DNA from 4 places in the Glutamicibacter sp. ZJUTW genome. Region 2 is predicted to be linked to each of the others. Evidence: riboswitches for the same ligand, from Rfam matches in the RefSeq annotation. Region 2 holds a riboswitch; each other region holds the start of a gene.
What was found. Region 2 has a riboswitch for S-adenosylmethionine ahead of F0M17_RS01320 (ABC transporter substrate-binding protein). Riboswitches for the same ligand answer to the same signal wherever they lie in the genome.
Positions count from the first base shown of each region.

Region 1: another riboswitch for S-adenosylmethionine. It lies ahead of F0M17_RS16525 (flavin reductase family protein); the one in region 2 lies ahead of F0M17_RS01320 (ABC transporter substrate-binding protein).
Region 3: another riboswitch for S-adenosylmethionine. It lies ahead of F0M17_RS13835 (OsmC family protein); the one in region 2 lies ahead of F0M17_RS01320 (ABC transporter substrate-binding protein).
Region 4: another riboswitch for S-adenosylmethionine. It lies ahead of F0M17_RS15780 (acyl-CoA dehydrogenase family protein); the one in region 2 lies ahead of F0M17_RS01320 (ABC transporter substrate-binding protein).

Region 1 is NZ_CP043624.1:3,520,102-3,527,427, forward strand. It holds gene F0M17_RS16495 (pirin family protein) at 1-346, shown strand, start outside; gene F0M17_RS16500 (GNAT family N-acetyltransferase) at 364-696, shown strand; gene F0M17_RS16505 (hypothetical protein) at 707-928, opposite strand; gene F0M17_RS16510 (MFS transporter) at 909-2,291, opposite strand; gene F0M17_RS16515 (ZIP family metal transporter) at 2,315-3,052, opposite strand; gene dnaB (replicative DNA helicase) at 3,114-4,469, opposite strand; gene F0M17_RS16525 (flavin reductase family protein) at 5,326-5,826, opposite strand; SAM riboswitch class IV at 5,921-6,038, opposite strand; gene F0M17_RS16530 (NAD(P)-binding domain-containing protein) at 6,326-7,326, opposite strand, start outside.
Region 2 is NZ_CP043624.1:271,591-278,916, reverse strand. It holds gene F0M17_RS01340 (acyl-CoA dehydrogenase family protein) at 1-709, opposite strand, end outside; gene F0M17_RS01335 (ABC transporter ATP-binding protein) at 748-2,370, opposite strand; gene F0M17_RS01330 (ABC transporter permease) at 2,399-3,286, opposite strand; gene F0M17_RS01325 (ABC transporter permease) at 3,301-4,257, opposite strand; gene F0M17_RS01320 (ABC transporter substrate-binding protein) at 4,269-5,900, opposite strand; SAM riboswitch class I at 6,025-6,116, opposite strand; gene F0M17_RS01315 (MetQ/NlpA family ABC transporter substrate-binding protein) at 6,411-7,322, opposite strand.
Region 3 is NZ_CP043624.1:2,936,827-2,944,152, reverse strand. It holds gene F0M17_RS13840 (FadR/GntR family transcriptional regulator) at 1-435, shown strand, start outside; gene F0M17_RS13835 (OsmC family protein) at 526-1,071, opposite strand; SAM riboswitch class IV at 1,103-1,224, opposite strand; gene F0M17_RS13830 (DEAD/DEAH box helicase) at 1,365-4,580, shown strand; gene F0M17_RS13825 (MarR family winged helix-turn-helix transcriptional regulator) at 4,644-5,087, opposite strand; gene F0M17_RS13820 (2-hydroxyacid dehydrogenase) at 5,098-6,069, opposite strand; gene F0M17_RS13815 (glucarate dehydratase family protein) at 6,063-7,326, opposite strand, start outside.
Region 4 is NZ_CP043624.1:3,356,987-3,364,312, forward strand. It holds gene F0M17_RS15765 (MFS transporter) at 1-820, shown strand, start outside; gene F0M17_RS15770 (LysR family transcriptional regulator) at 856-1,782, opposite strand; gene F0M17_RS15775 (acyl-CoA dehydrogenase family protein) at 1,874-3,103, opposite strand; gene F0M17_RS15780 (acyl-CoA dehydrogenase family protein) at 3,129-4,361, opposite strand; SAM riboswitch class I at 4,416-4,506, opposite strand; gene F0M17_RS15785 (SdpI family protein) at 4,723-5,079, shown strand; gene F0M17_RS15790 (GntP family permease) at 5,187-6,548, opposite strand; gene F0M17_RS15795 (sugar diacid recognition domain-containing protein) at 6,840-7,326, opposite strand, start outside.

The DNA of each region.
Region 1 (7,326 bases), 370 kb from region 2:
CTCCGGCAGCCTCGAAGTCAACGGCCATGAGCTCGCCCCGCGCGATCTGGGATTCGTGCAGGCCGGGTGCAAGACTCTGCACCTGAGGTCCGGCGACCAGCCGGTGCTGGCGCTGCTCATCGGCGGTGAACCGCTGAAGGAAGACATCCTGATGTGGTGGAACTTCGTGGGCCGCACCCATGAGGAAGTCCTCGCCTTCCGCGCGCAGTGGCAAGCCGAAATCGGGGCGGAGCCCAGGGACGCCTCCGAGGACCGCTTCGGGCCTTTCCCGCCTGATACCCCGGCAGCCCTGCCAGCCCCTGCCCTTCCCACGGTTCGCCTTCGCCCGCGGGTGAACCCCGCCTAGCCACCAAGGAGCTTTCCATGAGCGATATCAAGCCAGTTTTCCTGCCCGAGCGCCAGCGTTTCGCCCTCGATGATGACGGGAAGATGATCGGCGCGGCGCACTACCGCGATTTCGACGGTTCAGAAGGAGTCGAGCGGATTTTCTTCCACACCACCGTGGATGAGGAATATGGCGGGCAAGGGCTGGCCGGCATCATGGTGAAATTCGCGCTGGAGAACACCATCGCCAGCGGCGCCAGAATCGTTCCGGTCTGCCCGTACGTGAAGGCCTACGTTGCCAAGCACACCGAGTACGCGAAGCATCTGGTGGAACCGGAAAAGCACCATCTGGAGATCCTGCCGCGCGGCTGAGCCGGGCAGTTCAAGGATTCATCTCCAGGCCTCGCGCGGCCAGCTCTTCGCTCAGGAGGCGGATGGCTTTCGGACCCACGCCGTGCAGTGCGAGCAGCGCCGCGGCGCCGGCCTGCCCCGCCTGCTCGAGGCTGGTGATGCCGGCCTGCTCGAAGGCCCTGGCCGCGGGGTTGCTGGTTTTCGGAAGCTCGGTGCCCATGACCCCAGCGTAGTCAGGCTGCCGGCCGCGCAACAGCTTTGGTGCGCGGCGAGATCGCGATCAGGACGAGCACCAGCAAGAGGCTGAAGCTGAATACCGAGATGAACCCCATGCCGGTGGCGGCCATTGCGAAGATGACCCCACCGATGGCGGTGACCCCGGCATTGCCCAGGGAGTCGGCCACGGTCATTGCCGATGAGTTGAATCCCTGCTCGTCCTTGGCGGACAGGGCCAGCATGTTCACGTTTTGCCTCGGGAAGATCATGCCCATGCCGAAGCCGCCCACAGCCCATCCGCAGACCAGCACGAGCACCGGCGGATGGAAGACCGCGGTAGCCAATGCCGTTGAAATCGCTATGCAGCCAGCAATGGCACCCACGGTGATGCAGGTGGAGGATTCCACCTTCTCCCCCAGCTTTCCCTGCAGCCATGAGCCCACCGACCAGCACAGTGCCGAAGCCGTCAGGATCAGGCCGGCCCGGTCGGGGCCCAAGTGGTAATCCTCGCGCAGCAGGTAGGGCAGGTAGACTTCCACGCCGAAGAAGGCACCGGCCACGAAGATGCGGGTCATGATGGTGGACGGCAGTCCCCGGGCCAAGCTGAATGTGCCCTTGGGCAGCAGCGGGCGAACCGCGGCCAGGGCTACCGCCAGCGCCAGGACCAGACCGAGCAGGGACCAGCGGCCCTGCGCATTGCCGAGCAGATTCATGCAGATAACTGCCATCCCGGTCAGCCCAGCCAGCACCAGCCGCTTGGCGGAAATCGGCCCCAGGTCAGGATTGCGCGTCGAGCTCAGCGATTTCAGCGCCGGCACGACCCCGCAAAACGCGAGAACCACCAGCACCGCCACGCCGGAGAACACCCAACGCCAGCCGAGGTGCACCGCGATCAGGCCTGCCATCCAGGGGCCGATCATCGCCGGGATCACCCAGGCGGTAGCGAACAGGGCGAAGATCTTCGAGTGCAGGTGCCCAGGGTACGCCCGGGCAATGAGCACGTAGATGGCGACGGTGATCGCGCCACCGCCGATTCCCTGCAAGACGCGCCCGGCAATCAGCGTCTGCATGTTCTCGGCCGAACCGCAGATCAGCAGCCCAACGCAGAATACGGCAACGGCGATGAACAGCGGGTGCTTCGGCCCCCACCGGTCGGTGACTTCTCCGGCGGCCACCATCCCCAGCATGCCGCTGGCGATCGGTGCGGCAAAGGCCAGCGCGAAGTAGCGTTCACCGTCCAGCAGCTCGCTGACCAGCGGCATCACCGTCGTCACGGCCATGGATTCGAAGGCGACCAAGAAGACGAGCACGAACATGCCAAGGGTGGTGGCAAGATACTGCGGAGCATAGATGGTGGACTCGGCACGCTCGGTTGATTGGCTGCTGCGGTTCAGGGGCATGCAACCATGATCTCAGGTTTCGCCTAGCCGCCGATCACGTGCAGGCTGAACGCCGCGAGGAAGCCCAAGGTCACCAGCAATCCGGTGTAGTCGTGCTCCACCTTGTAGGCTTCGGGAACCATGGTGTCGGCGATCATCGTCAAGATGCCTCCGGCAGCGACGGCGGTGGCGAAAGCCAGCACCTCGCCGGGCATGGATTCCAGCAGCAGGGCTCCGAGGAAGGCCGCGATGCCGCAGGAAATGGCGATGGCGCCCCAGAGCAACGCGATTGAGGATCCCTTCTTCCCGGACGCTTTCATCTGGGCGGTGCTCGCCAGGCCCTCGGGGACATTGGAGATGAAAATGGCGATCAGCATTGCCGGATTAATGCTTGCGCTGGCAACAACGGTCAGTCCCAGGGCCACGGATTCTGGAATGCCGTCGATGAGCGCGCCGACCGCGAGCGCGGATCCGGACGAATCCTGCTCGCCTGCGCGCTGCGCCTGCCTCTTTCCGGTCCGCCAGTCCAGCAGCCGGTTCGCAACGAAATACAAGGCAGCGCCCACAATGACACCGCCCAGCGTCGCACCAAGGCCACCGGTGCCATAGGCTTCGAGCACCAGCTCGAAGGCCAGGGCGCTGATCAGGACCCCGGCGCCGAAGGCCATGATGGCGCTGACCCAGACCTTGGGGATCTTCAGCCACCAGGCAGCACCGGACCCCAGCAGCAGGGCGGACCCGGCCACGGTGCCCCAAAGCAAAGCCTGCAACGAAGCGAACATGGCACCCACTATAGCCAGCAATGAGCCGGGTTAGTAGGTGCCATATGAGTTCTGACTGGGACTAACCCTCGTTGGACATGTTATTGAAACGCGAATAGTGGCCCTGGAAGGCCACGGTGATGGTCTTGGTCGGACCTGCACGGTGCTTCGCGATGATCACGTCGGCCTCGCCCGGACGGTTTTCCTTGTCGTACACGTCGTCGCGGTGCAGCAGGATGACCATGTCGGCGTCCTGCTCGATCGAACCCGATTCACGCAGGTCCGAGACCATGGGCCGCTTGTCGGTGCGCTGCTCCGAACCACGGTTCAGCTGCGATAGCGCGATCAGCGGCACGTCGAGTTCCTTGGCGAGCAGCTTGAGGTTACGCGAGAACTCCGAGACTTCCTGCTGGCGCGATTCCACGCGCTTGCCCGAACTCATCAGCTGCAGGTAGTCGAGGATGATCATGCGCAGCTCGTTGCGCTGCTTGAGCCGGCGGCACTTGGCGCGGATTTCCATCATGGACATGTTCGGCGAATCGTCGATGAACAGCGGGGCTTCGTTGAGCCGGCCCATGGTCGTGGCGATCTTGGTCCACTGCGCATCTTCCACCGAGCCCTTGCGCAGGTCCTGCAGCTGGATAGACGCTTCGGCCGAGAGCAGGCGCATCGCAATTTCGTTGCGGCCCATTTCCAGGGAGAAGAACACGGTGGCCATGTTGTGCTTGATGGCAGCCGAACGGGCGAAGTCCAGCGCGAAGGTCGACTTGCCGACGGCGGGACGGGCAGCGATGATGATCATCTGGCCGCCCTTCAGGCCCTGGGTCAGCTCGTCGAATTCGTAGAAGCCGGTGGGCACACCGGTGATGCCGTCGCCCGCGTTGGCCGCGTTCTCGATCTCGTCGACCGTGTCTTCGATGATGTCCGAGAGGCGCACATAGTCCTCGCTGCTGCGGTTCTCGGCAACCTTGTACACCTCGGCCTGGGCTTCGTTGACGATTGCGTCGACCTCGCCATCCGGCGAGTAGCCCATCTGGACGATGCGCGTACCGGCGTCAACCAGCCGGCGCAGCACTGCGCGTTCGCGCACGATTTCTGCGTAGTACCCGGCATTCGCCGCAGTGGGAACCTGCTGGATGAGGTTGTGCAGGTAGGCAGCGCCACCCACGCGCGAGATTTCGCCGCGCTTGGTCAGCAAGTCGGCTACGGTGACCGCATCGGCTGGCTCGCCGCGGCCGTAGAGGTCAACGATTGCCTCGTAGATGGATTCGTGGGAGGGACGGTAGAAGTCGGTGCCGCGGATGGATTCAACGACGTCGGCAATCGCATCCTTGGAAAGCATCATGCCGCCGAGCACCGACATTTCGGCCTCGATATCCTGTGGCGGCTTACGCCCTGCGTCGGATTCCCGTCCTTCGTAAACCGGCTCAGCACTCATTGCAGACACTTCCATCCCCTATTGACCCGCTGGGAAAATTCTCCTTGCCCTCATGGCAACGCTTCATCATGTCAGTCGATACGGACATTTAGCTGTAAAGCGCCTGTGGATATTTCTCTCCCGAAGCCAACACTAGGGCTGTTATTAACAGGCGTAAACCTCATTATCCACAGAATATGTGGATAACACACCGCTACCTGTGGACTCCCCTGTTCACAGTCTGGGGAGAACCCTGTGGATTACCCCACTCTACACACCGGTAACACCGATTGACTAGGCTGTTTGCATTTTCACACTTGTGGAAAGAAAGTTAATTCATTGAAGGTCACGCCAACCACATCGAGGTTATCAACACCCACAACCGCCCAGTTTCCGGGGTTTTTGCTCCTTTGTTCACATTTCCCCACACTTCATCCACAGTTTTGTGGATAACACTGTGGATACTGTTAATTTTGCAAAACCCTTAGTCACCACGGATTAATGTTCGCTATCAAGGCTCCGAGCCCGAAGTAGTTCACAACCGACAAGAATTTCACCGCTCAGGGCCGTGGATAACTTGATGTCGCCGACGTGGCGTTGCGTGAATTTGAAGCCGTAACTGGGCTCTTGGCGCACTGCCGCCGATTTACCTCCGCAATCAGCTGCAGTGGAAGTGCAATTACACGTCGAACTTGCCCGCAGTGCATGGGCTGCATGTAGTCCAGGGTTGCGGCCGGTGCGCCCGGAGATCAAGAGGCATCGCGCCTAGTTTTCAGATTGGCGCAAGTATAAAGTGATTCTGCAGGCCTCGAAATCAAAAAAGCTTCGGCCAGATCAATACGTTGATCTGGCCGAAGCTTTGGAAGTTCAGAAGGGCTTAGACGAGCTCGGGAACCGGCAGTGAATGGAAGCGCGAATCGTGGAAGATCTGCGGTGAGTGCTTCGAGATGCGGTGCCCGTGGACTTCCATCAAGATCACCCAGTGATCCCCCGCTTCGACCTCGTTGTAAATCGAGGTTTCCAGCCACAGCGTGGACTCGTTAATGAACAGTGCGCCCTGCTCCGAGGAATAGGTGTCGATCCCGCGGAATCGGTCGCCGTTCTTCGACGCGATCTGAGCACACACTCCTTCATTGCGTTCGCTGAGCACCGAAACGCCGATGCGGCCAGCGTTGCGCAGTTTTGGCCACGTATTCGATGATTTCTGCACGGCGAACATCACCAGTGCTGGCTCGAGGGAAACACCCACGGTAAATGACGAAGCCACAATGCCGGTCTTCTCGCCATCCAGTTCTGCACAGAGGGCGGCTACGCCTGACGGATGCTGAGCGAAAACCTTGCGCAGGGTCAACGGGTCAAGTTCAAGATTCAATGACATGGCTCGATTCCTTCGGGTCTTGCCCACCGCGCAGTAGTCCGCACGCCGGAGCTTCTTGCTTCTCGAAGCCGCCAGAGTTGGAGTTCCGCGCCGTGTGCGGTACTTGTTCCAGCACGTTTTTGCGTGGAACCGAATCCTCACCTGGAGCACCCCACTACCGTTGAGAGGGTTGCCGATCAGCAAGCCAGGGCTTATAGCTGATGCTCTTGATTCTGCTTAAAACAATATGGGTGATTACGAAGCAGCGTCAAACAATTCACTTCTTAAATCGAAATACTCCGGTATTCATTCGGTGAACTGCGGTCATTTCTGGTCGCAATCGTTCATTTGTTCGCCACACATCATGTCCTGTTCGCCTTAATGCTGAGGAACCGGCTTGCAACGGAATCCCTGCCCGGTTCGGCCCCCAGTACCTGTTCTGCCGGTTGGCAACGAGCCTCGGCCCGCCCGGACCAATCACGGTCCAGGAGGGCCGGGAAACCCCAGGTACTTCCGCGCTTCAGAGCCGGTGGAAGCTTTCGGCGAGTGCGTACACCGGGGTGCCCAGCCCCTCGTAGCGGGCCTTGAGCTGCAGCCCGAGGTACTTGGAGTAGTGGCGCGACTGGTGCAGGTTGCCGCCGTGGAACCACAGGTTCTTGACCCTGGTCGGCTTCCACATGTTGCGCAGCTCCCCCTCCCACGGTCCGGGATCCTTGGTGGTGCCCGACCCCAGTCCCCAGCACTTGCCCACCTCGTCGGCGACCTCCTGGGATATCAGCTGCGCGGCCCAGCCATTCATGGAGCCGTAACCGGTCGCGTAGACCACCGCATCGGCGGGCAGCTCGGTGCCGTCGGCCAGTACCACGGAATGCTCGGTCAGGTGCGAGACTTCTCCCTTGGCCAGGGCGATGGAACCATCGGCCACCAGCTCCGAGGCGCCGATGTTGATGTAGTAGCCCGAACCGCGGCGCAGGTACTTCAGGAACAGGCCCGAGTCGTCGTCCCCGAAGTCCAGATCGAACCCGGCATCGGTCAGCGACTGGTAGAACTGAGCGTCATCCTCGCGGATCTGGGCGAAGGCCGGCTTGTGGAACTCGGGCAGAACCTTGTACGGGATCGAGGCGAAGATCAAGTCCGCGGTATTGTGGTCGATCCCGTTGGCCAGCGCCTCCTCCGAGTACAGCGGGCCGAGCACGGTCTTCATCAGCGATTCGGAACGCACGATATGGGTGCTGGAGCGCTGCACCATGACCGGCTTCGCTCTGTTGTTCACCAGGTCGGCGCAGATGTCGTGGGCTGAATTGTTCGACCCGATCACCACCACGTTCTTGCCCCGGTAGGCCTCTCCGCCAGGATGGGTCGAAGAGTGGTTCTGCTCGCCGGCGAAGATGTCCTGCCCCGGGTACTGCGGCAGGTTCGGGATGCCTGACATGCCGGTGGCCAGGACCAGATGGGCGGGGCGCAGGGTCAGCGGCTGGCCGTCGCGGATGACGTCGACGATCCAGCCCTCGCCTTCGGAGT
Region 2 (7,326 bases):
GGGTGGAAGCCACCTTGCGCTGGATGATGTTCTGCTCGTCCACCGCGACGTCGGTGAAGATCGCGGTGCCGGTGCCGGTCAGCGGCTGGCCGAATCCGTCCCAGTCGTCCAGGATTTCGACGCCTTTGGCGTGGCGTTCGACTACCGCGTACTGCCGCCCCTCAACGCCTTCGGTGGTGGCCATGACGACAACCCAGTCCGCGAAGATCGATCCGGTGGTGTAGTACTTCTCGCCGCGCAGCACCCACCCGGCGTCCGTCTTGACGAGTTTGGTGTTGGTGCTGCCCAGGGCGTTGCCGCCGCGCTCGGTGGCGGCATTGCCGAAGATTTCCCCCGCAAGCACCCGCGGGAACCAGCGGTCCTGGAACTCCTGAGGCTGCAGGGCAATGGTTTCCACGAACGAGAAGTGGCTGCGCAGCAAGTGGGCTACGTTGGAGTCGGCTGCCGCCAGCTCGATAAGCAGGCGGAACAGGTGCTCATGGCTAATCGGCGAGCCACCGTGGCTGGCTGGCACGCGCAAGGTGGTGAATCCTGCGTCCTTGAGCCACTGCACCTGTTCGAAAGGCAGGATGCGCTGCTGTTCGCGTTCGGTGGCGCCCTGCGCGATACGGGCAAATACCTGGCTGAAGTGTGCCAAAAGTTCTTGGTAAGCGGCTTCGGTGTGCTGCTGGGCGGAAGGACGGAATGTTGCCAAGGCTTCAGTGCTCATGGATGCTCCTAGTAGATTTTGGAATTGGTGTGAAATGGCTAGGCGGTACGCGAATCGGCCAATTCGCGAAGTACCTTGCCGGGATTCGCCGCAAGCAGGGTCCTGGTGTACTCATGCTGGGGATTGGAATAGATTTCATCGACGGTTCCCGACTCGACAATTTGCCCACGGCACATCACGCCAACGCGGTGGCTGATCCGTTCCACCACATGCAGATCATGGGAAATGAACAGGTAGGTCAGTTGTTCTTCGCGCTGCAACTGGTCGAGCAACTCAAGTATTTGTTCCTGGGTGAGTACATCAAGTGCGCTCAATGCTTCATCGAGGACGAGAATTTTGGCACCGCTTGCCAGAGCCCGGGCAATGGCGACGCGTTGGCGTTGTCCCCCGGAAAGCTCTCCTGGGCGTCTTCCGACCAGCTGTTCTGGCAGATTCACCTGATCCATCAACTGCGCGACTCGCTGGGCACGCCAAGCGGAATCACCCAGACGGTAGTTGACCATTGGTTCATCGATGATCGAGCCGATCGACTGTCGCGGGTCCAGGGCAGAGTCGGGGTTCTGATAGACCAGTTGCGCGTCCCTCCACAGGTCATAGCGCTGCTTGCCGCTGATGTTGGCAACTTCTCTGCCGTTGACCAGCACCGATCCTTCGGTGGCTGGATGCATTCCCATGATGATTTTTGCTGTTGTGGATTTTCCGGAACCGGATTCGCCTACCAGCGAGAACGTGGTGCCTCGCTGCACTTCGAAACTGACGTCGGAAAGAACCTGGTGCTCGTTGCGGCCTTTGCCGAAGACCTTGCCGAGTCCCTCCACTGTGATCGCGATGTCGTCTGAGGTTGAAGGTTGCTGCCGGTCCTGATGCGCATAGGCCTGGTCGAGCAGTGCCTTGGTGTACGGTTCAGTGCTCTGTGCAACCAGCGCCGGAACGCTGCGATCTTCGAGGAGCCTCCCCGAATTCATGACCAGTACCCGGTCTGCGATGTCAGTCGCAACAGCCAGATCGTGAGTTACGAAGAGTACAGTGGTTCCCTTCTTCCGAGCCAGCGAAACGAAAACTTCCAAAACTGTGCGCTGGACGGTGACGTCCAAGGCGCTGGTGGGTTCATCCGCAATGAGCAGTTGAGGATTCAACGCGAAGGCGATGGCAATCAATACACGTTGCTTCAGCCCGCCAGAAAGCTCGTGCGGAAATTGATCCAGCCGGCTTTCCGCCCGGTCGATGCCAACGCTCTGCATCAGTTCGATTGCCTTAGAGCGCCACTGGGCCTTTGGAACTGAGCGTGACGGATGCAAACGGAATACTTCGATGATCTGGGAGCCAATGGTCTTCACGGGATCCAGCGAGGCGCCCGGATCCTGCGGGACTAAGCCGATTCCGGCACCACGAATGGCACGCCAGTCGGACAAAGAAAGATTGGTGACTTCAGTACCGCCGAAACGCACGCTTCCCTGGACCTCAGTCCCCTGTGGCAATAGGCCAATCAGGGTCTTGGTCAGCGTTGATTTGCCCGAGCCGGATTCACCGACAATGGCAACGATTTGTCCCGCTGGAATTTCCAAGTTGATGCTGTCAGCAGCTACGGTGCCTTGGGCATACTGGACTGTTAAGTCCTCTATGCGGATCACCGCAGAAGAAGCGTTGCTGGTTGCGTTCATGGTCTTGTCCGTTCATCGAAGTGTAGAGCTAGAAGCGGAATGCCTTGTTGATGGCACGTCCCAGTACGGCTGTCAGCATGACCGCCGACACGATGACCAATCCCGGCAATGTCGTCAGCCACCAAGCCACCGAAAGGTACTGGCGGCCTTCGGAAATCAGCAGTCCCCATTCAGGGGTTGGCGGTGGCGACCCGAAGCCGAGGAACCCTAAACCGGAGATCGCAAGAATTGCAGCACCCAGATCCACAGCTAGCAAGGACAGCACCGGACCGACGATATGCGGGATGATGTGCCGACGCAGCACCGTGAAGTACTTCCCGCCACTCATTAACGCTGCCTGCACGAAATCTCGAGAGCGGACCCTCAGCACCTCTGTGCGCACGAGGCGTGCGAATGCCGCGATCGAGGCGATGCCTACACCCAGGCCCAAGGACAGCGGTCCAGGTTCAGTCGCGGTGACCAGAATCAGCGCAATGAGGAAGGCCGGAACTGCCAGGACAATATCGACAAATCGCATTGCCACGGTATCTGCGAAACGTCCAGCAGTGCCCGCCAGCAGACCGAGGATCGAGCCGACAACGCTTCCAACCAAGCACGCCAGGCCCGCGGTCAGCAGGGTCTGGCGCGTTCCGTAGACAACTCGGCTGTAGATGTCACGCCCCAGATGGTCGGTTCCGAACAGGTGTTCCGCGGATGGCGCTAGCAGCTTGTCAGCCGGCACACCAGTAATCGGGTCGTGGCCCGTAAAGAGCGATGGAAGAAAAGCCCACGCCACAAATACGGCCAGCGGAATGAGAACCCACCAAGCGGCAAACCAGCGTGCTGCTGGATTTCCTATTTTGGTTGCAGTCTTGGTTGAAGCTAGCGGCTGGTCAGCAGTGTCCACCGATCCAACGTGTTCGGTTATGAGACTCATTAGTCCTACTTTCCTTACGCAACAAGCGAGCGGGTTGCGCCGCTTGTTGACGTGACGATGCGTGGATCGAGCTGCGGGTGGATGAGATCAACGAGCAAGTTGACTGCGGTGAAAACGACTGCGGTCAGCAGCACCAATCCCTGGACCAGTGGAATGTCCTGCGCCGTCACTGACTGCAAGATCAGCTGGCCTAATCCCGCGCGGGAAAACACGGTCTCGGTGATGACGGAACCAGCGAGCAAGGCACCAATGGTGATACCGGCAATGGATAGCGCGGCCGGGGCCGCGTTCTTCAAGGTGTGCCGGTAGAAGATCCATGCTTCGCTTGCGCCTTTGGCGCGCAAAACTTCAATAAACGGTTGCCTATTCACTTCCTGCACGCTCTTGATCAGGACCTGGGCAATCGGAGCGCTCAGGTGCACGGCCAGCACGAAGATTGGCACCGCCAACGACATGAACGATCCATCCGGGAACAGCGACATCACGCCGAGCTGCACGGCCAACAGCTGCAAGAGCAGCAGACCCAACCAGAAAACAGGTATCGAAACCATCAAAGGTGGCAGGTTCAGCAGCGCCTTGCGCAACTTCCCGCCTCTGGCCAGGCTCGCAGCCGACGCGATAATCAGGGCGAATACCACTGAAAGAACGAATGCACTGCCAGCCAGAATCAAGGTTGATCCAGCGACTTCCCCGATGCGCGTTGCCACTTCCGAACCATTGGATAACGAATATCCAAGATCCCCGCGAAGCAACCCGAGCAACTGCGAGAAGTACTGCACGAAGAGCGGCTGGTCGTATCCGTAGTATGCCTTCATCTGGGCAATGGTGGCCGGATCCGCCGCCGAGTCAGTGCTCAGGAAGATCGTGACCGGGTCATTCGGCAAGGATTGCACGGCAATGAAAACCGCTGTGTAGGCAAGCCAGATGACCAGAAGCGCCTGTCCCAGTCGTTTTACGATGTAAGTGCCCATGGATTTGGTTCCTAGCCTTCGCTCTTCCAAGCACCTTGGAAGATGGGCGCGGTACCGGAAGTGAACTCGACGTTCGCCGAGCTATTGGCGCCATAGACCTGGACTTCGTCCCAAAGAACCAGCGTCAGGGCCTTGTCCAGCACCAGGGCACGCTGTTCTTCTTCGACCAGCTTCAGGTGTTCCTCATCGGTGGTCGCCGACTGCTCTTTGGTGAAAAGCTTGTTCAGTTCAGGATCAGCGCGAAGGGTCTGGTTGTTGTTCGCAGGTGCATAGACCGGGCCCAGTCCGCCGTACGCAAACTGGCGAGTTCCGAAGAACTCCACCTTGTCGTCGACAAGTGCGTTGGTCAGGAAAGTATTGTCCGCCGCGCGGTTGATCAGCTGGACGCCGATCTCGCGCCATTGCTGCTCAATCAGTTCGAACGCTGGCTTGATGACTACGGAGTTATTGGAGGTGGAAACCGTGACTTCCAACTTTTTCCCGTCCTTCTCCCGAATGCCATCTGTGCCCGGATTCCATCCGGCCTCGTCCAATAACTGCTTGGCCTTTTCCGGGTTATAAGCCAATTCTGCTGACAGGTCTACAAACCCTGGTGCCTTGTGGTTGAGGATCGATCCCGAAATGACATAGCTATCCGAGAGAACGGTGTCTTTGATGGCCTGGCGGTCGATTGCAACCTGCAGTGCCTGGCGGACTTTGACGTCTTCCAGCTTTCCCGAGCCAATGCGCACGGCCGCGTGGTTGGTGGTCAGGTCCACCCCTTCGGCGGCATAAACCTTGCCGCCGCTGGAGGCCAGCACCTGTTCGTCTACCGGCTGCAATCCTCGGACGAGATCCACCTGCCCGGACTGGGCGGCGCCGGCACGGCTAGCGACCTCTGGAAGGTACTTGATAACCAGGGTATCCAGGTAGGCATCGCCCTGGTTCGGGGCAGTTTCTGGCGCCCAGGCGTAGTCATCCCGGCTGCTGAAAACGACTTCTTCATCAGGCTTTTCCGATTCGAAGACGAATGGGCCGGAACCAACTATCTTGGAGATCGAAGACTGCGCGGCATTGTCCAGTTCAAGGGTCTTCGGGGACACCAAACCAGCAGTTACGGAGGAAGTCGACCTGAGGAAATTGGCATCTGGTCGCTTGAGCGTTACCTTGACCTTGTTGCCCCCTACGACTTCTGCCGACTTATAGGCGGCAAAATCAACGTTTGGCGCAATCTGGGCAGACTTGATTCCCTTTCCAAGGGCGTCCAGGTTCAGCTTCACAGCCTCAGCATCCAGCTTGGAGCCGTCTGAGAAAGTGACACCGTCGCGAATGGTGAAAGTGAACTCCGTCTGGTCCTCATTGGCTTCGAACTCGCTGGCGATCCAGCCAACCAGTTTGCCGGCTTCCACGTCATAGTAGGTCAGGCGATCAAGCACTGAGTTCAGAACATTCGCCTTCTCATAGAAGCGTGCTGCCTGAGTCTGCCAATTGTTGATAGGGGTGACTTCAGCGAAGGTGAAGGTGCCACCTTCAACCGGCGTCCCTGGATCGGCTACCGCCTGCGCTGCGCCCGTCTTATTGGCGTTGCCGCCGCACGCGGTGAGCGATAAGCCCAGAACGGCAAGAATCGCAGTGGTCTTCAGTCCAAAATGTGCTGTACGCATGATTTCAAATGTCCTCTCGGTTGGTGACCCGAGGATTACGCCTAGATTCCCTGTACGTTCTGCCATGATTCGTGGGACTACTCTTGGCGAGTTTCTCCCGGCAGACTGTCGTGAAAATTAGCAATCTCCATCGGTCCCGGCCTTAGCACCGCTCCCGTTTACGGGTGGTTGCTGCGACTTCAACGAGCCAGGTCTCTCGGTCGCTCTGGATGGGGTGTGCGGCTGTACCGGCCGAACAATTCAAGTCTGCAACCCGTGAATTCAGCAGACAAGCGTTACGTAAGACAGGGGTCATGAAGTCACACAACGCATTCTGAAATGCCCGATGTTCGTAATATTGGGCGTAATGCTCTGTCACAAGTCCAAGGATTAAGCACCTTGACAGGAAATCCTTGACGCTGCTGGCCTCGGCGGAGACAATGCGTCATCAGGAGCGCGAAGCGGCCCGGCTCCTGTCGGTGCCGGGCCGCTTCGCGCACGCCGAAACGTGCGGCGCAATGGGGGTTGCCGTCAGGAACCGGAGACCGGGGTGAGCACTCCCTGGACCAGCGGATCCTCGGTCGTGGCCAGGTACTCCTGCAGCCGCGGATCGGAAAATGCTTCCACCAGCTTCTGCGCATCGGCGCTCTTGGCATACTCCGCGCCCATGATCAGGCGGGAGGCAAAGGTCTTGGGCGGCTCGGGGAACAAGATCCCCTGGTCGCGGTCGACCTTGCCCGCATCGAACTGGGAGACGTAGCCGATCGCCACGCCGACGTCGTCGAGCATGCGCGGCATCGCCAGCAGGTCGGCTTCCTTCAGCTCGAAGCCCCGGGGGTTATCAACCACATCGGAGATCTTCGCGGTGCGCGGTTCGATGTCCGGGTCCAGGCCGAGCAGACCCTCGCGTTGCAGCAGCCACAGCGCCTGGCCCTGGTTGGCCACGTCGTTGGGCAGCAGCAGCGAGGCGCCGCGCGGGATGTCCTCGACCGAGTCGTAATGGTTCGAGTAGAGCCCGAAACCCCACTGGAAGAGCTCCACCGTGGGTTCCAGCTCGACTCCGGCAGCCTCGGCGGACTGCTCCATGTACCACTGGTGCTCGAAAATGGTGGCATCGAATTGGCCGCTGGCCACCGCCTGGTTGGCCTGGATCGGATCCTGCAGCCCGACCTTCTCGATTTCGATGCCGTAGTCAGGCGCGATCTGGCGCGCCACGAAATCCAGGATCTTCTCCTCCCCGGCCATGGCCGGTTCGAAGTGGACCGTGAACTTCGTCTGGCTTCCGGCGGCCGAGGCGGCGGCAGGGGCGGAGCGCTGCTGGCCCAGCAGCACGCCGAGGATGAGGGCGGCCACGGCCGCGAGGGCGGCGATGGTCCAGGGAAGGGCATTGCGGTTCTTGCGCAGCGTGAAGCCGTGGTCGTGCCCGGTGTGCGATGTAGTCATGGTC
Region 3 (7,326 bases), 960 kb from region 2:
TTGGCGGCCAAGGGCATCAACGTCCGCGAGATCGTCGAGTCGCGCATTCTGCTGGAAACCTGGGCCGCGCAAATGAATCCCCGCGACCCGGTCTACGCCCAGCAGGTGATCGACCGCACCGCGGTGCTGATCATGCGCATGGACGACCCGCAGCTTTCGCGCGAAGCTTTCCACCGCATTGACGCCGAGTTTCATGTGCTCCTTGCTTCCATGGCCGGCAATTCGGTGGTTGAATCCATGATGGAATCGCTGCGCAATTCGATCAGCGACTATGTCTCGGACTCGGTGCCCAGCGACGAGGCCTGGCAACCGGTGGTGCGCATGCTGCGCCGCCAGCACAAGGCCATCCACCACGCCTTTGCGACGAATCAGCGCGAACGGGCAGCCCAGCTGCTCGAAGAGCACATCAACTGGTTCTACTCGCAGACGCGGTAGGGATAAGCAAGATTTCAGCATGCGCATGGCGCCCCGGATAACGGTTCGGAAATTTTCCGATCCGGCCCCGGGGCGCCATTGCCGCATCTGCTAGCTGGCGATGCTCACCGCAGTGGTCACCGGTACCGGGTTGGCGAACAGATCCAGTACCGGGCAGTGGGCATCCACTGCCTGGCGCAGTTCTTCATAGCGTTCGGCCGATTCGGGGCCGGTGATCTGGATGTCCAGTTCCACCGACGAGAAGCCCGGGCGGATGGACTTGTCAATGCCAAAGAGGCCACGAACATCGAGGTGGCCGTTGGCCTGGATCTTCACCTCGTCCACCTGGATGCCGAGGTTTTGCGCGTACAAGCGGTAGACCACAACCTGGCAGGAGATCAGCGCGCCGAGCGCATATTCCACCGGGCTTGCCGCGGCATCATTGCCGCCCAGGGCAGCTGGTTCGTCGACCTGGAAAGTGTGCTTCCCGGAGACAATGTTGCTGGCTACCGAATCGAACCCCTCGCCCTCGACGGTAAAGGTCAATTTGGCGCTTTGCGGGGCCGCCGAGATGCGTTCGCCCCAGCCCTTGCCTGCTTCCTGCAGGCGCTGTGCGCGGTCTTCGGATACGGTCAGGGTAGATGCTGCATTAGACATGAGGAATTAATCCCCTTTCTGGCGCAAGGGGCGCCATCGCTTACGCACCTTGGCGTTCAAGATGCGTCGAATCTTCACCTGGGGCACCCCGCACAATGACGCAGGAGGGTTGCCGTCCACTCAGCCAGGGCTCAAAGAGCGGAACTCGTGATTCTGTGGTTCTTTTCTATCGGCTGACGTGCCAGCGCGTAAAGGGCAGGGGTAACTTTTCGTCATCGGGCAACTTGTCTGGCTGCTCGCTAAGATGGAATCGAGCTCTCGGGCACCCACTGCACGAACAATGAACGGCGAGTATGGAATTCCAGCTGACACTTTCTGCGGCCCAGACCTTGGTGACCGAATCCGAATACAACCTAGGCCAGTTCCTCTGCGATTCCGGAAAAGTGGAGATCGTCCACCGGGACATGAAGCCGGGATTTTCCCGCATTTCCGCAATGGTGCTGCGCGAATCGGTGATGGCCGAGCTGCAAATCAACCGCGGCAATATCAGCTTCACCAGCTTCTGCAGCAAGCATCCGGGCGTTCAATCCTGCGAGGATGTCGCCGCCTTGCTCATTGAAGTCACCACCGAAGAAGACCAGGGCTTCTTCGTCTCCGACTCCGGGGTGGACCCTTTCGCATGGAAACGCAACAGCAAGCCGCAGTGGGAACGAACCCTGGACCGTCTGCTTCCAGCAATTCCAGATGAGCAACTGGTTGACGAGGAACCGCTGGGATTGATCCTGAAAGTGGTCAGCGAACCCCGTTACGGAGGCGCGGACGCGCTGACCTTGCAGGCGCGGCCGGCCCGCCGGGGCACCAAGAGCCCTTGGGTCCAGACTGGAGTCAGCTGGCGCAACGTCGCCTTCGATGAGCGCTTCTCCAAGAAGCAGCGCCGAGCGGTCGTTGAACTGGACCGGCTGCGTGAACACGTAGAACAGAGCACCTACCGGCATTCGTGGGATCCCAAGGACTGGATCTCGCTGATGGATCTGCCTGGCCAGGACCTGCTGGATGCCTTCGAGGCTCTGCGCGACGCCGGAGTGCAGATCGTCAACGGCGGTTCCGCTGCCAAGCTCCCGGTGGAATTCAGCGAGATACCAGCCATGGCGCACGTGGATGTGCGCCGCACTGAACAGGGCCTGCGCATGGAAGGCAAGCTGCGCGGGCCGCGCGAAGAGCACCACCACCTCTTGCCGATCGGTACGCCACCGAGCCTGCTGGCCTACGCCTCCAGCCCCTTGCCGAAGGCCAAGGAACTCGGATTGGCGCAGTTCGCTGAACCTGTCACGAAGGAACTGGCGGCGTTCATCGAATCCGGTGCGCACATCATTCCGGATGGAGCCATCGAGCTTTTCGAGACCCAGCATCTGGACCGATTGCGCGTGATGGCGCCGCTGAAGAGCGAAGATGGCAGCTACCGCATCCCGGTTCCCGCGCGCCCCAGCCTCAAGCTGTCCTTGGAAAGCATCCAAGCCCCGCTGACCGTGCGCTATTCCTGGGAGTACTCATCTAAGGGGCCTCGCCAGCATGCCGTGGAAAAGGAAATTGCCGCTTCGGTGCAGGACAAGCTCGGCGAGCTGGGTTCGCTGGGGCAACTGACCTCATCAGGAATCTTCCCTCCGAAGAAATTCAGCACCTCTGAGTCCATCGACTTCCTGGTCCACGCACTTCCGCTGCTGGAAGAGCATCCCGATGTCATCATCGAGGAGCAGAACCGGCTGCCGAAGTACCGGATCAGCGATGCCCCGGCGACGGTCAGCGTCGAAGCGGGTGAAAGCACGGGGGACTGGTTCGACCTGTCCGTGGAAGTGCTCCTCGGCGAGATCAAAGTGCCGTTCGCGCTGCTGCTCGAAGCCCTGACCAAGCAAGATGAATACCTCATCCTCGATGACCTGACGGTGATCCCGATTGATGGTGCGGATTTTGCCCAGCTGCGCCAGCTGATCTCCGAAGCCGAGGAGCTGGGCACGGTGCAGGGCGATACGATTCGCATCCACAAGTTGAGCATCGACTGGTGGCAGGAACTGGTGGATCTGGGAATTATCGAAGCCCAGCACAACCAGTGGCTGCAGACCATGAAGGCATTGCAAAGCGGCGAAGAGATGAAGCCTGTTGAGCTCTCGGATACCTTCAATGCGCAGTTGCGCCCCTACCAGAGCCACGGCCTGTCCTGGCTGGACTTCTTGCGCACCCACGGCCTGGGCGGAGTCCTCGCCGACGACATGGGTCTGGGCAAAACCGTCCAGCTGCTGGCCTGCCTGGAACAGGCGCGCATTGAAGATCCCAGCCAGAAATTCCTGGTGCTTGCCCCTACCTCGGTGGTGGGCAACTGGATCAATGAGGCGCAGCGTTTCGCCCCGCAGATGAGCGTCACCGGCATCACCTCAACCGCAAAGAAAAGCGGCCAGGATATGGCTGCGCAGATCGGTGATGCGCAGCTGGTGGTGACCAGCTATACGATCTTCCGCTTGGCCTATGAGGATTTCGAGGCCGCTGGATTCAACGTGATGATCATGGACGAGGCCCAGCAGCTGAAGAACCACGCGTCCAAGGGCTACAAGCAGGCCCGGCAGCTGCCGGTGCCGTGCAAATTCGTGGTCACGGGCACGCCCATGGAGAACAACCTCATGGAACTGTGGGCGTTGGTCTCGCTGGCCGCACCTGGCCTGCTGGGTGGTGCGAAGTCCTTCAAGGACAACTACCAGAAGCCAATCGCCGACGGGGACCAAGAGCGGATGGAACGCTTGAAGAACCGTCTGCGACCATTCGTGCTGCGCCGCACCAAGGAACAGGTCGTTCCCGAGCTGCCGGCAAAGACTGAACAGGTCCTGGAAGTCGAGCTGGAGCCAGGGCACCGGAAAGCCTATGACCGACGCTTCCAGCGCGTGCGGCAAGAAGTGCTGGGCCTGGTTGGCGATATCGATTCGAATCGCTTCCAGATTCTCCAGTCGCTCACCTTGCTGCGCCAGCTGGCTTTGGATCCCTCGCTGGTGGGCGAAGGCAATGCGCCCAGCGCGAAGCTGGAAATGCTGCGCGAGCTCATGGGGGATGCGGTTTCCGAGGGACACAAGATCCTGGTCTTCAGCCAATTCACCAGCTTCCTGTCCAGGGCACGCGACGTCGCCGAGGAATTGGGCATTGAGCACGGTTACCTTGACGGCTCCACCAGTGGACCGCGGCGCAAGGAACTGATTGACGGTTTCAGCGAGGGGGATTTCCCGGTCTTCTTCATCTCGCTGAAGTCCGGAGGATTCGGCATCAACCTCACCTCAGCGGACTATTGCATCCTGCTTGACCCGTGGTGGAACCCCCAGGCCGAAGCACAGGCGATTGACCGTGCCCATCGCATCGGGCAGACCCGGCCCGTCTATGTGTATCGTTTGGTAGCCAAGGACACCATCGAATCCAAGGTGCTCGCGCTGCAGGCCAAGAAGACGCAGCTGTTCAACGATGTCTTGGGCGACACTGCCGAGGGGGCTCAGAGCGCCGCGCTTTCTGCCGATGATTTCTTGGCACTGATGGATTGATGCTTAAAAAGCTGAAGCCTTGGAAACTGTAGGGTTTCCAAAGGCTTCGGCTCCTCTAGCGGTTTAGAGAATTTCGTCAAAGCTGTGGTTGAGGCGGTGCAGGAGATCTCCGAAGTTCTTCAGTTCGGATGCTTCCCATTCCTTGAGCTGGCGGCGCAGTTCCTGACGCAGCGTGTTGCCGCTCGAACGCCATTTTTCCTTGGCTATATCTGTTGCCGAAACCAGCTGGGCCCGGCCATCGGAAGGATCCTGGGTACGGGTGACAAGGTCCAAGGATTCAAGGTGCTGCACGAGGCGCGATATGGTTGCCTTGTCCAAGCGCAGCTTCTCTGCGAGCGATCCCTGCTGCTGGGCCTCGTCACGGATGACCACTGCAAGCAAGCGGTACCCTGGGTCCTGCAGATCCGGGTGGATGATCTTGGCACGGCGGATCAGCATCTGGCGGGCACGCAATAAGATGGCGGTGAATTCTTCTTCGACCGTCTGCATCAATTCTTCTTCTTGCATATCTCCTATTCTAATCAGCGTTTCGCACGGGCAGGCAGTTCGCGTAGCCATCGATATTCGCACAGATCTCCTGCACCCGGCGTGTGAAGGTGTCGTTCGAATGGCCTGAATAATGCGGGGTAGCGATGACTCGGGGATGGTTGGCAAGGCGCCGGGTGTCCTCCGGTGCCTGCATACCCTCCGGAGCCTGCCACCATACATCCAGCGCCGCGGCACCCAAGCGGCCCGAATCCAGCGCCTCGTGCAACGCAGCCAGGTCCAGCACCGGGCCACGGGCGACGTTGACCAGCACTGCCCCGGGGCGCAGTGCGGCTAGTTGCTCGCTGCCGATCAGCCCGGTGGTCTCATCGGTCAGCGGCACGCACAGCACCAGCACGTCTGCCTCGGACAGCAGGCGTGGCAATGCATCCATGGTGCCCACCCAGGCCGCACGGGGCGGGAGCTCCTCCGGGACGGTGCGTCGCACGGCGACGCAGCGGGCACCCAGGCTGCCGCAGAGTTCAAGAGCCTGCGTGCCGATGGCACCGAGCCCCACGAAGCCGATGGTCAGCTCGGCGAGCGTACGGTGCAGCGGCGTTTGCGGATCGGTGGCCAGGGTCTGCCAGCTGCCAGCGCGCAACTGCGCGGTGACCTCAAGCAGGCGGCGCTGCGCGGCCAGGATGACCATCAGGATGTGCTCGGCGATGGCCCGTTCGTGATGCGCGGTGCGCGCCACCGTGGTGCCGGAGGAGAGCCGGTCGAGTGCCAGCCGGTCGGTGCCGGAACCGGTGACATGAACCAGCCCGGCGCGGGTAGCCGCGGCCTGCTCGGCACTCAGCCGGGCGCAGACCAGCACGTCGGCCTCGGCTATCAGTTCCAGTTGCGGTGCCGGCGCCATCGAGGCGGCAAAGTGCCAGTCGTGGTGCGGGGACAGGCTGCGGAACAGCGGCTCGAAGCGGGCGACGATGGGGTCGGTGACGACCACCCGCAACGGCGCTACCATCGGGGGCTCGCCAGCTCGAAGGTCGGGTCGATGCGGCGCATGTAGCCGGTGTCGTCGCGTTCGCGCAGCCCGCAGTCCAGGTATTGCTGGTGCAGCCGTGCCAACCCCTCCGGGTCAAGCTCGATCCCCAGGCCCGGTGCCTCGGGCACCGCGACGGCGCCGTCCGCCAGTTCCAGCGCCCCGGGGTGGATGACATCCTCGTCCGGGCGCTTCCACGGCCAGTGGGTGTCGCAGGCGTAGTCGATGTTCTCGGTCGCCGCAGCCAGCTGCACCATCGCCGCAAAGCTGATGCCCAGATGCGAATTCGAATGCATGGACAGCTTCAGGCCGAAGGTGCGCGCGATGCCGGCGAGCAGCGCGGAACGGCTGAGTCCGCCCCAGAAGTGGTGGTCTGACAGGACGATGTCTATGGCTTTGCGTTCGATCGCTCCGGGCAGGTCATTGAAGGAAACCACGCACATGTTCGTCGCCAACGGCATCGGGATGGCCCGGCGCACCGCGGCGTTGTCTTCCGCGCTCAGGCACGGATCCTCCAGGTATTCCAGCACTCCGTCCAGCCGCCGGCCCACCTCGATCCCGGTAGCCACATTCCACACCCCGTTGGGGTCCAGACGCAGCGGCGTTCCGGGGAAGGCCTGGTGCAAGGCTTCGATTGCGGCGGCCTCCTGCTCGGGCGGGAAGACCCCGCCCTTGAGCTTCAGCGCCTTGAATCCGTAGCGTTCGACCATGGTGCGTGCCTGGCGCACGATGCCCTCGGGGTCCAGCGCCTCGCCCCAGGCATCCGGCTCATGCCCCGGGTGGCGGTCCCACTTGTAGAACAGGTAGCCGCTGAAGTCCACGCGCTCGCGCACCGCCCCGCCCAGCAGCGTGCTCACCGGCAGTCCCAGGATCTTGCCCTGCGCATCCAGTGCGGCGACATTGAAGGCGGAAAGCACCCGGTCGGCCAGCGAGGTGGTGGTGACCATGCCGCCGGTGCCGTGCCCGCCCTGGCCCTGGTCCCCGCGCAGCGAGTCCTCCACGAGCTCGGCGATCTGGTTGAGCTTGAACACGTCGGTGCCGCGCAGGAACCCGGCGGCGCGTTCCAGCCGGGCCAGGTGCGCGCTGTCTCCATAGGTCTCGCCCAGCCCGTAGTGGCCGGATTCGGTGTGCAGCACCACGATGGCGCGCAATGCATACGGTTCGTGCACTCCCACGGAATTGAGCAGCGGTGGATCGGCGAAGGCGACAGGAGTGATCTGGATATCGGCGATTCGGTGG
Region 4 (7,326 bases), 540 kb from region 2:
CGGCGCCGTGATGGCTACCTTGGCGGTCTCCGCCGTCTCCATCATGCCCAATGAGCAGTTCCTGGCCTGGGGCTGGCGCATTCCGTTCCTGATCAGCATCGCGCTGGTGGGCATCGGGCTGGTCATCCGCCTGAAGGTCACCGAATCCCCGCTGTTCCTGGCCCTGGAAGACAAGGCCGAAGAGCGCAAGACCCCGTTCATGGAGGTCATCACGAAGTACCCGAAGTCGGTCATCCGCGGAACCCTGGTGGGCATGAGCTCCTACACCGTGCAGGGCCTGATGACCGTCTGGGCCATCTCCTACGTGGTCGAGGAAGTCGGTTTGGACCGCACCGCGGTGCTGAACATCAAGGCCATCGGTGCCGCATTGACCGTGGTGGGCATCTGGGTATCCTCGCGCTACTCCGACAAGCTGGGCCGCCGCCCGGTCATGATGGTCGGCATCCTCGCCGGCGCCGTGGCCGCCCTGCCGATCATGTGGATGCTGGAACTGGGCCAGCTGTGGCTGTTCGCCATCGCCCTGTTCGTGGCCAACGGCATCATCCAGGCGTTCATCTTCGGGCCGTTCGGCGCGTTCACCGCCGAACTGTTCCCCACCCGCATCCGCTACACCGGCGCCTCGCTCGTCTACCAGCTCTCCTCCACCGTGGGCGCAGGCTTCACCCCGATGATCGTCGCCGGCCTGGTGCTGCTGGGCGGCGGATCGCTGTGGATCGCCGGCGCCGTCTGGGCTGCCGCGTTCATTGTCGCCGCGCTGGCCATGCGCGGCATCAAGGAAGGCCGCGATGCCGACCTCGAAGCCGAGGAGATGAGCCACTAGAACCTTGGTGCCTGGAGCGCGGAGCCGGCTGGAACCTATGGGTTCCGGCCGGCCTCGCGCTCTTTCTCGGCACCGGTTTCCTCGCAGAAATCCAGGAACGCGCGCAGCCGCAGGCTCAGGCGTTCCGAGGCGGTATAGGCCACGCAGATGTCGCTGACCCCGACCTCGCCTTCGATCTCCAGCACCGACAGCGGCAATCCGTCATAGCTCAGGTTGACCGGCGGACGCTGCACCAGCACGGTGTAGCCCAGTCCGCGGGCCACCATCCCGCGTACCGCCTCGAAGCTCTGCGAACTCCAGCGCACCTTCGGGTCCAAACCCGACATGCGCAGGTTCACCAGCTGGTTATCGCGCACCGTGGGAATGTCCAGGGAAACGAAATCGTCATCGGCCAGCTCGGCGAGCGCAACCGAGGTGCGGTCCGCCAGCCGGTGGTTCCCGCCCACCAGCACATAGGGACGGCCCGACATCACCCGGCGCCAGGAAACCTGCGGCAGCAGGTGGCGGGTATGGGTGAGCACCGCATCCAGGTGGCCCTTGAGCATGCGTTCTTGCAGCTCGGCGCCATCGCCTTCCACCAAGGTCACCTGCAGGTCCGGGTGGACATTGGTGAAGCGTTCGCAGATCACCGGGATCCAGAACGCTGCCAGCGAGGAATAGCAGCCGATCACCAGCGGGCCCGAGAGCTTGGTCTGGCGTTCGACAATCAGGTCCTGCACCTCTTCGGCATGGCGCACCAGCGCCCGCGAATCCAGCAGGAAGTCGGTGCCGACAGCGGTGAGCACCACCCCGCGCGCCCGGCGGCGCACCAGCAGCTGGGAGCCGACGGCGCGCTCCAGCTCGTCCATCGACTGCGACATGGCGGCCTGGGAAATATGGCACTGCTTCGCCGCCGCGGAAATGGAGCCGAGTTCCGCGACGGCGACGAAGTACTGCAGCTGGCGCAGGGTGTAATTTATCACCCACACAGTCTAGCCAGCGGGCGATTCTGCAGGCGCAAAACAACAGGCCCAGCATCGGCAAAGAATGCTGGGCCTGCTACGGAAATGGAAGCTACTTCGAGGCGCCGATCGCCCACACGCGTGGAAGCTCGGTGCCGTTGACCGCCAGGTCGCCAATCAACCGCGCCTTGAAGACCCAAGGGTTGTGGTTGCCCGCGGTTCGGGCATTGCGCCAGTGCCGATCAAGGTTCTTGCTCACGCTCGTCGCGCTGGCAGCCAGCGCATCGAAGGCATGTGTGATGGCATTGAGCACCAGCGGGGTGAGCACCACCTGCGCCTGCGCGCTGGCCAACTCGGCCGCATCATTGGCCGCTTCGTCCTCTTCTGCGCTCGCCTGGCCGGTGTGCAGCGCCAGCGCTGTTTCGTAGGCTCCCTGCAACGCCGCCGAAACGCGTTGAACCGTTGCCGCGGCGGCGAAGGATGCAGCAGAGACCTCGCCGATCACCTGCAGCAGCTGCGGGTCTTCGGCCGCCACATTGGCTGCGGCATGGCTGAAGGTCCGCTTGCGCGCTTTCAGTTCGGCGGCGAAGTCCCGCTCTGCCGCTTTGGCGGAGCCGGCCAGGACCGCCAGCAGCACCTGCTGGTAGAACGCGGTCTGGTACTTGAAACGGGTGTCGAAGTCGATCAGGTCTTCCTCGGCCACCACCGCATCGGTGAACGTGGAGGTTCCGGTACCCGTGGTGCGCTGGCCGAAGCCATCCCAGTCATCGGCCAGCTCGACACCGGGCTGGTGGCGGTTGACCGCGGCGATCACGCGTTTTCCGGTGTCGGTGCGCTCTGCATAGGTGTCCAGCCAGTCAGCGAAAATTGAGCCGGTGGAATAGTACTTGGTTCCATTGATCTTGAACCCTCCCTCGCCGTCCGGGGTGACCTTGGTGATCACGTCGCCGACCTTCACGGTTCCAACCTCGGTCCACGAGTTGCCCACCAGTTCCCCGGCGGCGAAGCGGGCCAGCCACTTGTCACGACCCGGACCCGGCTCTGCCACCAGCCGATCCTCGACGAAGGCGAAGTGCGCGCGCAGCGCCTGGGCGATATTGGAATCAGCGGCCGCAAGATCCACGAACAGCTCGAAGAGCTCAGGCAGGGTCGCCCCGGCCCCGCCGTGCGATTCCGGAACCCGGATTGCGCCGAAGCCGGCGGCAGCCAGGTCCGCGACTGCCTGGTAGGGCAGTTCGCCGGTGCGGTCGCGTTCGGCAGCTCCCTGCGCGATGTCCGCGAAGAGCGGGGCAAAACGGGCTTTGAGCCCTGCAAGCCGAGTGCCAGTTGCAAGTACAGTCATCGTTCAGTCCAATCCGTGGGAATTTCTAGGTGTAGAGCGAGAGCGGCTGGGATTCTCCGCGCAGGAAGTACGCGCCGACCTCGATCTTCTTGTAGTCCACCGGGTCATGCAGCGAGTGGGTGCGCACATTGCGCCAATACAGGTCCAGGCCCACCGAGCTCGCGGTCGAGGATGATCCGGTCACCTCGAAGATCCGGTTCGCCACCTCGACGCCCACCTCGGTGGAAACCACCTTGGCTTCGGCAATTTCCACTGCCAGCGCGGCCCGCTCGGGCTGGGTGACGTCTCCGGCCTTCGACAGCAAGGCATCGAATTTCCGGCCGAGCTTCTCGGTCAGCGCCGCCACCGCGGCGGTGCGGGCCTTGAGCTCCCCGACGATCCGCTGGAAAATCGGATCCTGGGCGTAGGTGTCGGCCTGCGAGAACAGCCAGGCGTTCTTGCGGCCCAGCAGGATCTGCTTGCCACGCTCCAGCGCTCCTTCGGCAATGCCCAGGTAGAAATTGGCGAAAGCCAGCTGGATGCCCGGGGTGAGCAAGGTGGACACCGGTTCGTCGGTGACGAATCCGAGCAAGTCCTCGGCTTCAAGCCTGACGTTGTGGTACTTCAGCGAGTTGGATGCGCTGAGCCGCTGGCCCAGGTAGTCCCAGTCGTCAACGATTTCCAGTCCTTCGATGTCGCGGGGCAGCACGAAGGCGAGAATCTGCCCGTCGTATTCCCCGCCCTGGACCAGCGCGTTGATGACGATGACCTCGCCAACACCGGAACCAGTGGAGAACCGCTTGGCCCCGTTCAGCCGGTACCCATCCCCTTCGACGCTCAGCGTCAGATCCGGGTCAACCGGATTCACCGAATCGCCCCAGAGCCACCCGCCTTCCACGGTGCGTTGCCACCACTTGCCTTGCGCCCCCGCCGGAGCATAGAAGGCAATGCCCGACTGGTTGATGTAGTGGTAGGCCAGCAGCTGCGCGATGGATCCATCGGCCGCCGCCAGGATGCGGACCACGTCGAATGCCGTTTCCCAGTGGGCTCCTGCTCCGCCGAATTCTGCAGGCACCAAAAGGTTCAGCAAGCCGGCTTCGCGCAGCAGCTGCACCTCGGCGAATGGCTGCTGGTTCTTGCGGTCGCGTTCCAGGGCGTCTTGTGCGAGCGTGCCTGCCACCTGCTGGGCAACTTCGCGCCACTGCTCCAGCTCGGTTTCGCTGGCGTTCCCATAGTAGGGAACTCGGCGTAGTCCGGTGTCTTGTACGGTATCTTGCACTGTCATCTTCTTCTCCCTTGCGTTGCAGGTTCCGAAGGACGCAGGGTCCCTGCGATTCCATCGATCCTGGCGTTAGCACTACCTGCGGGATGCAGGCTTGCTGCGGCGTCGCGGAGCCAGGTCTCTCAGCCGCTCTGGATGGGTTGTGCTCCGAGTCAACCACTGCCGGCAGCAGTCACGGAAGGGCACTGTCATGCGAGGGAACGGCAGGACAAAATACGTCATCTTCGAGCCACCTGCTTGCCTGATCGATGGCTGCGCGGCCTTCATATGACACTTGCATGACGAAATTTGAACTCGGGAACTGCGCAGCTTCCGAATAGGATGGCTGTTCACGGCGAATAGGCAGGATAGGTGGAACGTGGATCCAGCAAGCGTCATCTCCTTCATGTTCGGGTTGCTGGCCATCACTTTGGTGGCAGCGCTCCTCGCACCCATGGCCCGGGATGGAAAGCTCGCGCGCAATGCGGCCATCGGCATCAGGACGCGCCACACCTTGGCCAGCAACGAGGCCTGGTTGGCAGGGCATCGGCGGGCTGCGCCGCTGGTGGCCGCGGCTTCCTGGGCCGGCTGGGCCATGTTGTCCGGTGCAGCGATCCTCTGCGTGCTGGGCCAGTTCGGTTTCGCCTTCGCCACGACCGGCGCAGGTTATCTGGCCATTATCGTGTTGCTGATGGTCTCGGCTGCCAAAGCGAACCAGGCCGCGCGAGGCATCTAGCGGGCAGGACGTCGCTCTTCGGCTACCGCTTTCAGACACATCCTTAAAGCAACGGATCGCGCCATCGGCAGATGGTGCGATCCATTGCTTGCTGGGCCAGCGTCCTGCTACAGCAGCACGGCTCCCAGGAGCAATACCGTCAGGAAGGCGGCGGTACCCTGAATGGCGGTCGCCACGCTCAAGGTCTTGTATGCGGTAATCACCGGAATGCGGCTGAGCTGCGAAACAACCCAGAAGTACGAGTCGTTGGCGTGCGAGACAACCATCGCACCGGCACCGACGGCCAGTACCGTGAGCACCATGCCCAGTTCCGAGCCCAGGCCCAAGGAGCCGAGCATCGGCGCGACCAGCGCGGAGGTGGTCACCATGGACACGGTGGAGGAACCCTGCGCGGACTTCAGCGCAGCGGCGATCAGGAACGGCACCGCCAGGCCCAAGCCCAGGCCGCTGAGCGAATCCGAAAGAATTGTGGTCAGATCCGAGGCCGCCAGCACCGCGCCGAAACCGGCACCGGCGCCGGTGATCAGCAAGATCGGGGCAGCGGTGCGCACGGCTTCATGCATCTGCTCGTTGAAGACCGACAGCTTGCTGTCGCCGCTGAGCAGGAAGGCCGAGGAGATCAAGCCGAAAATCAGCGCGATCACCGGAGTACCGATGAAAGAAAGGATTTCCAGGGCGATGCCCTCGCCGAACGGGAGCGAAGGCAGCTTCGCAATGGAGGCGGCGCAGATCAGCACGAGCGGAACCAGGATCGGCATGAAGGCCAACGCCGGGTGGGGCAATTTGCCGAAGCTTGCGCGCAGCTGCTCGTAGTCGAGTTCGGAGAGGTCGTCTTCGCCTTCACTGGGCAGCGGAGTCCACTTGGACTTGTTGAAACGGCTGGCGTAGGCCAAGCCGGCCAGCGCCGAGATGGCGGCAACTGGCAAGCCGACTGCGATGATCAGGCCCAGGTTGTCGGCAACGCCGATGCTCTCGGCTGCGGCCAGCGGTCCCGGAGTCGGAGGCACCATGGTGTGGGTTGCGTACAGGCCGGTCATCAATGCGATGGATGTCGCCAGCGCGGAAACTCCGGTGCGCAGGGTGATGGCTTTGCGCAGCGAGTTGAGCACCACGTACCCGGAGTCGCAGAAGACGGGAATGGAAACGATGTAGCCGATGATTGAGAGCGTCAGGTTGGGGAACCGCGTGCCCAGCACCTTGATCAGCGCATCTGCCATGGAGATCGCGGCGCCGGATTTCTCCAGGATGACGCCAATCATTGTTCCGAACAGGATCACCAGACCGATGTTGCCCATGGTACTGCCGAAGGCCGTGGTGACCGTCGAGGCCACATCGGCCAACGGAATCCGGTAGGCGAAAGCGGCCAAGATGGCGGCGCCAATGAGGGCGAGGAATGGGCTGATCTTCAAGCGTGCCGTGACCATCACGATGGCCACGACAAGGATCAGCAGAACAAGCAGTTCATACACGGCGGGTTGGCTCCTTTGCCAATAACGGTAGTGCTCTGCGCCTGGCCCACGATGGCACAACCGGTGGATCCGCCCCGTCGGCAAAGCTGCTCAAAGCCTTGGCTGTTGGACTAGATGCCTCCGTGCCGCCACGGAATTCGGGCGCAAAGATCGATCATCCTGCCAATACTAGAAAAACCCGCACCGATTACCTATGGGCACACGACCATATTTGCCCACTTTCGATTTGGGTCAATGTGTGCAAATATCCGGCTACTGCCACAACTGTCACCGCAACCCAGTTCCCGGGTCCTAGAAAATATGCAGCTGCCCCAAGGCCTCTCTCGCGTAAATCGCATGCTGGAGTTTCAGTGACTCGCTGGACTGCCGAATGTCCACACCGGTGATCTGGCTGATCCGCTCAAGCCGTTGCACCAAGGTGTTGCGGTGAATATGCAGATCCGAGGCGGCTTGGCTCATCGATGCAGCCGTCGAAACCACCAAGAGGGTTTTGGCTTGTTCCCCGTTGAGCTGTTGCGCCGGAGCAGCAGCATATTCCAGGCTGCGCGCTGGGGTGCGGGCGATAGCCACCGCAATTTCCCGGCTCCACATTCCGCGCTGGGCATGGCGGGGCACGAGCGACGGGTACCCCAGCAGCACGCGCAGCGCTTCGGTTTCGGCCATGAGCTCCTCCGCAGTTTCCACCGGCATGGACACAAGGAAACGTTCCTCGTTCAAGAGCTCTTCAGCGAAAGCAGTCTCGTGGGCTGCGCGCAGCCTCCAGTACGCACCGGACAGG